3 regions of the Clostridium sp. genome follow, and region 2 is predicted to be linked to each of the others. Evidence: predicted binding sites of a transcription regulator. Region 2 holds the regulator's gene; each other region holds the start of a gene.
What was found. The regulator Rex, encoded in region 2, represses fermentation and respiration genes when NADH is low (regulators of the CRP and FNR family bind a similar motif). The targets are predictions, from matches to a motif close to ATTGTTAANNNNTTAACAAT.
Positions count from the first base shown of each region.

Region 1 (3,217 bases), 240 kb from region 2:
ATCAAAGGTACATGCCTCCATGGGAATATCCTATTCAGTTACAACATCTTTGTGTGCAGGTGGAATAATTAATAATGCATCGGAAGAACAAAAGAAAAAATATCTTCCGGATTTATTGACAGGCAGGAAATTTGGTTCTTTTGGAATGACGGAACCAGGGGCCGGTTCAGATGCGTCTGCGGCAGTAACAACAGCTGACAGAAAAGGGGATTACTATATATTAAATGGTACTAAGTGCTTTATAACAAACGGACCTCTTTCAGAAACATTCCTGGTATTTGCAATAACTGACAAGAGCAAGGGACCTAAAGGTGTGTCGGCATTTATAGTAGAAAAAGGATATCCTGGATTTTCAATAGGAAGAATTGAGGATAAATGCGGAATAAAAGCAGCACAAGTATCAGAATTATTATTCGATAACTGCAAAGTACCTGCAGAAAATCTGGTATCTGAAGAAGGAAAAGGACTTAAAATAGCATTGAGCACACTGGACGGAGGAAGAATAGGTGTAGCAGCACAGGGACTTGGAATAGCAGAGGGAGCCTTCGAACTTGCAAAACAATATATGAAAGAGAGAATTCAGTTTGGAAGACCACTGTTCAAACAGCAGTATCTAGCATTCAAGATGGCAGAGTTGGATCTTGAAATAGAACAGGCTAAATATATTCTCTACAAGGCAGCTATAGACAAACAGGAGGGAAGACCGTATGGTGTACCTGCAGCAAAGGCAAAAATAGCATGCACGGATGCAGCCATGCACGTAACAACTGAAGCAGTTCAGATGTTTGGTGGAAATGGATACATGAGAGAGTATGAAGTTGAGAGAATGATGAGGGATGCCAAGATAACTCAGATATATGAAGGAACAAATGAAATACAGAAACTGATAATAAGTGGACAGCTTTTCAGATAATCTTGTGTTTTAAAATTATTTGTTGAATTTAATGAGTTGATAAGTAATAAATTATATCCTGTAAGATGGGCACGGGAGATAGCGTGCATCATCTTACAGGGTGTTTTTCGTAATAATATTTTTCAAATATTATGTTAAAAAATTTACAATGATTGTTGACAAATTTTTTGTATGCAAGTAAAATTAAATTAAACGTTAACACAAACAAATTCATTCAATCTACATAATAATTGCCACTTGAATGGCATAAAATAGAGGGGTGATATAAGGAGGTGATGTAGAGGACGATATAATGAAAAAATGTTCTTCCTAGAATAAAAAATATTGAAATTCTCTGGAGAGCTGACAAATTATTAACACATAGTTGTCAATTAAAAGATATAAGGAGGTAAAATGAATGGATTTTACATTGACTAGGGAACAGGAACTTGTAAAACAAATGGTAAGAGAATTTACAGAAAATGAAGTCAAACCCCTGGCTGCCGAAATAGACGAGACAGAAAGGTTTCCAAGAGAAACAGTAGAAAAGATGGCCAGATACGGCATGATGGGGATACCTTTCCCGGAGGAATATGGCGGGGCGGGTGGAGACACCCTGTCTTATATAATAGCTGTGGAAGAACTTTCCAAGGCCTGCGCCTCAACGGGAGTCATACTCTCGGCACACACATCGCTCTGTGCATCGCTTCTCGAACAGTTCGGCACGGAAGAACAAAAACAGAAATATCTGGTTCCCCTTGCAAAGGGAGAAAAGATAGGTGCATTTGGACTTACAGAACCCAATGCAGGTACGGATGCATCCGGACAGCAGAGTCTGGCTGTACTTGAAGGAGACCATTATATACTGAACGGTCAGAAAATATTCATAACAAACGGTGGAGCTGCAGACATATTCGTGGTATTTGCAATGACAGACAGGAGCAAGGGAAATCATGGCATATCAGCATTCATACTTGAAAAGGGAATGCCGGGCTTTTCAATAGGAAAACTTGAAAACAAAATGGGAATAAGGGCATCATCAACTACGGAGCTGATATTCGAGGACTGTATAGTTCCAAAGGAGAATCTTGTAGGAAGAGAAGGAAAAGGTTTTGGAATAGCAATGAAGACTCTTGATGGAGGAAGAATCGGTATAGCAGCACAGGCACTTGGAATAGCAGAAGGCGCCCTGGAGGAAGCAGTTGAATACATGAAAGAAAGAAAACAGTTTGGAAGATCACTTAGCAAGTTCCAGGGGCTGGCATGGACTGTTGCCGATCTGGATACTGAAATACAGGCTGCAAAATACCTTGTGTACAAGGCAGCATTGAGCAAGGATGCACATGTATCCTATACAGTAGATGCAGCAAGAGCCAAGCTTATGGCAGCAAATGTTGCCATGGAGACTACAGCAAAGGTTGTACAGCTCTTTGGAGGATATGGATATACAAAGGACTATCCAGTAGAGAGAATGATGAGAGATGCAAAGATAACTGAAATATATGAAGGAACCTCGGAAGTACAGAAAATGGTCATTTCAGGAAATATATTTAAATAGGAGGAACGCCTAATGAATATTGTTGTTTGTTTAAAACAGGTACCGGACACAAATGAAGTCAAAATAGATCCAAAAACAGGAACGCTTATAAGAGAAGGTGTTCCTTCGATAATAAATCCAGATGACAAGAATGCACTTGAGGAATCAATTGCAATTAAAGAAAAAACAGGTGGAAAGGTTACAGTAATAAGCATGGGACCACCCCAGGCAGAGTCGGCACTGAGGGAAGCACTTGCAATGGGTGCAGACGAGGCAATACTCATATCTGACAGGGCTTTTGCAGGAGCAGATACCTGCGCCACAGCATATGCACTTTCAGGAGCACTCAGGAAACTGGACTACGATATAATTTTTGCAGGAAGACAGGCAATAGACGGAGATACCGCACAGGTTGGACCTGAAATAGCAGAATTTCTGGGAATACCGCAGATAACTTATGTAGAAAAGGTCGATGTGGATGGAAGTACGGTTACAGTTAGAAAAGCATGGGAAGACGGGTATGAAACAGTGAAAGTCAATACGCCGGTACTGCTTACTGCTATAAAAGAATTGAACAATCCAAGATATATGCATATGAAGAATATATTTAAAATCTTCAACAAGGAAGTAAAAGTGTGGAGCGCTGCCGATCTTGAAGTTGACAGGGAACGTCTTGGACTTAAAGGTTCTCCTACGAAGGTAAAGAGATCAGCTACAAAAGAAGCAAGAGGGGCAGGAGAGATTGTCAACAAGCCGGTAAAAGAAGCAGCAGCATATGCAATTTCAAA
Region 1 is NZ_JAKVOI010000001.1:3,320,268-3,323,484, forward strand. Features, by position in the region: gene LKE46_RS16515 (acyl-CoA dehydrogenase family protein) at 1-913, shown strand, start outside; gene LKE46_RS16520 (acyl-CoA dehydrogenase) at 1,311-2,450, shown strand; gene LKE46_RS16525 (electron transfer flavoprotein subunit beta/FixA family protein) at 2,463-3,217, shown strand, end outside.
Region 1: the regulator Rex is predicted to act here: its motif matches at 1,044-1,063, upstream of LKE46_RS16520 (acyl-CoA dehydrogenase).

Region 2 (3,217 bases):
TTCTTTTGTAGATTCTCTATGTGGAGAACGTCATTTCCACTTTTTACTTTGGACTTGAAATTTATGTCCTTTAGCTTGGGAGGGTTGTCAGGTGCATCTATTCTTTCGATTTTATCCAGCATTTTCTGGCGGCTTTCAGCAGCTTTTATGCTCTTCTCTCTATTGAAGGATCTGTACTTTTCGATTATGGATTCCAGCCTTTTTATTTCTGCCTGTTGAATATTATAAGCCTTAAGCTGGGATTCGTAATCTTTTTCTTTCAAATCTATGAATTTTGTATAACTTCCATTGTAAAAATTAACATGCCCGTTTATCAATTCTGCAGTTATAGATGTTACCGAATCCAGAAAATATCTGTCATGTGATATGAGAATAACTGTGCCCTTGTAATTTTTAAGATAATCTTCAAGCCATTCTATTGCTTCCAAATCGAGATGATTTGTAGGTTCATCCAGCAGAAGAATATCTGGTTTTGTTAAAAGAAGCTTGCAGAGTGCAATCCGGGTTTTCTGACCGCCGCTTAGAAGATCTATTTTTTTGTCGAAGTCACTTTCAAAGAATCCAAGTCCTTTCAATACCCTGTTTATGTCTGCCTTATATGTATAACCACCATTGTTTGTATAGAGTTCAGAATACGTTGTATAGTTGTTTATCAATTTGTTGTGATATTCTTCATTGTTTTTATCATAAGGTTCACCCATTAAAGTTTCTAAATCTGATAATTTTTTTTCCAGATTGATTAGCTCCTTGAAAACCAGCATCATTTCTTCATATACTGTGTTGGAGGAATTCAAAGATAAATGCTGTGCCAGGTAACCTAAAGTTTTAGTTTTATCTATAAATAAATCTCCACTGTCATGTTCAAGTTCTCCTGTGAGAATTTTGAACAAGGTAGACTTGCCAGCACCGTTTGGTCCTATCAGACCGACTTTTTCACCTTCGTTTATGTTGAAGGTTATATTGTTCAATATAGTATCTATTCCATAACTTTTGTGGATATTTTTGCAGCTTAAAATTACCATAGTATAAACACCGTCCTTAACCATTATATTTTACTATTTATACTGATATTTTTGTAGTACTATTTGAAATTAGTTGTATTTGTTTTTCTGCATTAAATTATTAAATTTATATGAAATAGACGACGGATACTATTGACATTTAATAGTTAGAAATAATACTATTAAATAAGAATTTGTATTAGTATATTAAAATGATATGATATAAATATACAAAGGAATAATATAATGAGTATAAGTCGCAGATTAAATATTAAATAAATACGAGGTGCAGTTTATGGATAGAAAAAAAAATATATCAATGGCAGTTATAAAGAGACTTCCAAAATATCACAGATATTTGGGCGATCTTATGAGAAATGATGTTGACAGGATATCTTCCAAGGAATTAAGTGAGACTATAGGATTTACAGCTTCACAGATAAGACAGGATCTAAATTGTTTTGGAGACTTTGGACAGCAGGGATATGGATACAATGTAAGTGAATTGTACAGTCAGATAAGAAATATACTTGGACTTACAAAAGTTTACAATACAGTGATAATTGGTGCCGGGAATATAGGCCAGGCTCTTGCCAATTATACTCGATTTGATAAATTGGGATTTTGCCTGAAAGCCATTTTTGAAAGAAATCCCAAGCTTATAGGGATAAGAATCAGGGATATAGAAATACGGGATGTGGATTATCTTAGTGATTATCTGAAGGAAAATCACATAGACATAGGAATAAATTGTGTGCCTAACAATAATGCACAAAATGTATGTGATATACTTGTTAAAAATGGAGTTAAGGGAATATGGAATTTTGCCCCGGTGGATTTGGTTGTACCTGAAGATGTAAAGGTTGAAAATGTTCATTTGAGTGACAGTTTATTAACACTCAGCTGTCTGCTGAACGATATAGATCAGAACAATTCAATATAAAAAACAATATAAGTACTTTAAAATTTAAAAATAAATTAAATTTTGTTTGGATTTTTATTGAAATGTATTGAGGTAGGGTATATAATAATAACTGAGGTTAAAAAAATGAAGTTATTTTTATAATTAAACTTGTGATATTATTAACAATTTATTGTTAATAATATCACAACAATATAATTGTGGAGGTTTAATATGGATTTTAAAAATGTTATTTTTGAAAAAGAAGGGAAAATAGCCTTAATTACAATCAATAGACCGAAGGCTCTTAATGCACTTAATTCAGAAACACTGGTTGAAATCGATTCTGTAATCGATAAAATTGCTGCCGACGATGAAATATTGGCTGTAATACTTACAGGCGCAGGAAAATCTTTTGTTGCAGGTGCTGATATATCAGAAATGAAAGGTTTAAATGCATCCGGCGGAAGAAAATTTGGAATTTTGGGGAATAAAGTATTTAGAAAATTAGAGAATTTGGAAAAACCGGTTATTGCAGCGGTAAATGGATTTGCATTAGGTGGAGGATGTGAAATATCCTTGGCTTGCGACATAAGAATAGCTTCATCAAAAGCTAAATTCGGTCAGCCGGAATCAGGACTTGGAATCACTCCAGGATTTGGAGGAACTCAAAGACTCCCAAGACTGGTAGGTACTGGAATAGCTAAGGAACTCATATATACTTCCAAGATCATAAATGCAGATGAGGCACTTAGGGTAGGATTGGTAAATAAGGTAGTAGAACCAGAGGCATTGCTGGATGAAGCAAAGTCAACTGCAAATCAAATAGCTGCCAATGCACCGATAGCTGTAAAGCTGTGTAAAGCGGCTATCAATAAGGGTATACAGACAGATATAGATACTGGTATAGCATATGAATCAGAAGTATTTGGAGAATGTTTCGCTACAGAAGATCAAAAAGAAGGAATGGGTGCATTCCTTGAAAAGAGAGACAAATCCTTTAAAAATAAATAAAATAATTGAGTAATAATGTTTTTCCACATATATAGGCTTTATTTTTGAAATCATATAGATATGATTTCAAAATTAAAATATTTAACTTATCAAGGAGGAAAATAAGTATGAAAAAAGTATTTGTTCTTGGAGCCGGCACAATGGGATCTGGAATAGCTCAGGCTTTTGCAGCTAAAGGTTGCGAAGTAACAATAAGAGATATAAAAGAAGAGTTTGTTGAAAGAGGAATTTCAGGAATAAAAAAGGGATTCGATAAAAGAGTATCGAAGGGAAAAATATCACAGGCAGATGCTGATGCTGT
Region 2 is NZ_JAKVOI010000001.1:3,559,856-3,563,072, forward strand. Features, by position in the region: gene LKE46_RS17605 (ABC-F family ATP-binding cassette domain-containing protein) at 1-1,022, opposite strand, end outside; gene LKE46_RS17610 (redox-sensing transcriptional repressor Rex) at 1,297-1,944, shown strand; gene LKE46_RS17615 (short-chain-enoyl-CoA hydratase) at 2,137-2,916, shown strand; gene LKE46_RS17620 (3-hydroxybutyryl-CoA dehydrogenase) at 3,024-3,217, shown strand, end outside.

Region 3 (3,217 bases), 780 kb from region 2:
ATTTCAAACTTGTTCATATTTTGTTTAATAAATTAATTTTATCAGAAATAAATAGAAAAGCAAACCAATTGTTGCTCGGTTTGCTTTTTCCATTTGGAATATTATATGTTATTTCTTTATACTACTTGTAATTTTCTACTATTATGGCTGTTCCCATTCCTCCACCTATGCACAGTGTAGCCAGTCCATATTTTGAATCTCTTTTCTTCATTTCATAAAGAAGAGTAGTAAGTATTCTTGCACCAGAAGCTCCAATTGGATGTCCAAGAGCAACTGCACCACCATTTACATTTACCTTGCTCATATCAAATTTCAGATCCTTGGCAACTGCCAAACTCTGTGCTGCAAAAGCTTCATTCGCTTCGATCAGATCCAAGTCTTCTACAGTTAAGTTAGCTTTTTCTAGTGCCAGTTTTGTAGCATAGAACGGTCCATATCCCATTATTTGAGGATCAAGTCCCTTTGAACCATAAGAAACTATTTTTGCAAGAGGTTTTATTCCTAGTTCTTTTGCTTTTTCTGCACTCATAACAACTAGAGCTGCTGCAGCATCATTTATACCTGAAGCATTACCTGCAGTAACAGTCCCACCGTCTTTCTTGAATGCTGGTTTCAATTTTGCCAGTGATTCTGCAGTTGTTCCAAATCTAGGGAATTCATCAGTGTCAAATACTATTTCTCCCTTTTTTCTATCCTTAATAACTACTGGAACTATTTCATCCTTGAATTTTCCAGCTTTTATTGCTGCTTCTGCCTTCTGCTGTGATGATGCTGAAAATTCGTCCTGCTGTTCTCTTGTTATTCCCCATTTTTCTGCTACATTTTCAGCTGTCATACCCATGTGGTAATTATAGAAAGCATCCCACAGACCATCTTTTACCATTTCATCTATTATTTTACCATCAAACATTCTTTGTCCCCATCTTGTAGTTGGAAGCACATAAGGAGCTGCAGACATATTTTCCATTCCACCAGCTACAACGATATCATCATCACCGGCCTTTATTAACTGTGCTGCCAAGCTTACTGATCTAAGACCTGAACCACAAACCTTGTTTATTGTAAAAGCTGGAACCGTGTTTGGAATATCTGCTTTTATCAATGCTTGTCTTGCTGGATTTTGTCCAAGTCCTGCCTGTAATACATTTCCCAATACAACTTCATCTACATCTTCTGGTTTTATGTTGGCTCTTTTTATTGCTTCTTTTATAACTAGGGCACCTAAATCTGGAGCTGAAACACCTTTCAAGCTTCCTCCAAATTTACCAATAGCTGTTCTAGCTGCACTTGCAATAACTACTTCACTCATGACTAATCCTCCTATTTATTTTAAAATTTTAATAAATTACAAACTTGTCTGTTAACAATTTCATTATACTCGATAATTAAAAATTTATCAATATTTTTGTTAAAAAAAACACAAAGTTTTTTAGTACCCCATTTGAGGAAATTGGATTTTGTCAAATATGTTATATAAATCTATTTACATGTTACACTATTTAAAAAGCATTTGCAATAATTAATTCAATTATTTGTTTAAATAATTGAACTCATTGTATTTTCCCTTCTCAATACCAAAATAGTCCAATATTGCATCGACGATTCTTATTGAGGCCTTTCCATCACCATATGGATTTATTGCTCTGCTCATTCTTTCATATTCATCTGGATTTCTTATAAGTTCGTTGGCACTTTTAACTATCATCTCCTCTGAAGTCCCCACAAGTTTTACCGTACCAGCTTCTACTGCCTCAGGTCTTTCTGTAACATTTCTTAAAACAAGTACAGGTTTCCCTAAGTGTGGTGCTTCTTCTTGAAGCCCGCCGGAATCAGTCATAACCATATAGCACTTGTTCATTAAATTATGAGTCTCATCTGTATCAAGCGGTGGAAATAGATATACCCTGCCCTGATCCCCTAATATCTTGTATACTACATCCTTTACCACTGGATTCAAGTGTACCAGATATACTAGTTCTACATCCTTGTTCTGCTGTACTACAGTTTTTAGAGCCCTGCAGATATTTTCTATTCCAGCTCCCCAGTTCTCTCTTCTATGTGCTGTTACCATTATAACTTTATTATTTTTATAATCTATTTGATTCAATCTATTATTGTTAAATTCATAACTGGGATTTATTGTAACATTCATAGCATCTATAACTGTATTTCCAGTTACAAATATTTGACTTTCACAAATTCCTTCCCGCAAAAGATTATATTTGGATTTTGGAGTAGGGGCAAAGTGAAGATCTGCTATGGCACCTGTAAGTTTTCTATTCATCTCCTCCGGAAATGGGAAATATTTGTTATAGGTTCTAAGCCCGGCTTCAACATGGCCCACCTTGATTTTTTTGTAAAATGCAGCCAAGGCCCCTGCAAAGGTTGTAGTGGTATCTCCATGTACCAGAACAAGATCTGGTTTTTCTTCTATAAATATTTCTTCAAGTCCTTCAAGTACCTTCGTTGTTATTCCTGTCAATGTCTGCTTGTTTTTCATTATGTTCAGGTCAAAATCCGGGTTTATGCCAAATAAATTCAATACTTGATCCAGCATCTGCCTGTGCTGTGCCGTAACACATACTTTATTGGTTATGTACTCTCTTTTTTCAAGTTCCCTTACAAGTGGGGCCATCTTTATTGCTTCGGGTCTTGTACCAAATATGGTTATAGTTTTCAACATTCTCATATATATACCTCCATTTTCTACAGGTCCACATTTTATATTGAAATGTCAATCTTTATGTTTAAAAAATCCAACCTTCCAGGCAATTACAACAAGTACTACCATAACTCCTGCCAGAACAAAGTAAGACCTCTGTGGATTAATTTGCATGGCGATTATGGAAAAACTCCCTAAAATAATACTTATTATATACATTATCATGACTGACTGTCTCTGAGTTAATCCCATATCAAGCAATCTGTGATGCAGATGTCCTCTATCAGCCTGCATAATGGGTCTGCCATTTATCTTCCTTCTTATCATGGCAAACAATGTATCATAGATGGGTATACCCAATGCAAGTATTGGAACTGCAATGGAAAATGCCGCCGCTGACTTTATTGCTCCTTCTATTGATATGGATGCCAGCATGAATCCCAGAAGTTGTGCTCCTGTGTCACCCATAAATATTACAGCAGGATTAAAATTGTATGGCAGGAAACCTATTATTGAGCCTGAAAGTATGATTGTCAGCATAGCAGCCTCATTTCT
Region 3 is NZ_JAKVOI010000001.1:2,783,763-2,786,979, forward strand. Features, by position in the region: gene LKE46_RS13670 (acetyl-CoA C-acetyltransferase) at 122-1,309, opposite strand; gene wecB (non-hydrolyzing UDP-N-acetylglucosamine 2-epimerase) at 1,529-2,689, opposite strand; gene LKE46_RS13680 (glycosyltransferase family 4 protein) at 2,735-3,217, opposite strand, start outside.
Region 3: the regulator Rex is predicted to act here: its motif matches at 1,382-1,401, upstream of LKE46_RS13670 (acetyl-CoA C-acetyltransferase).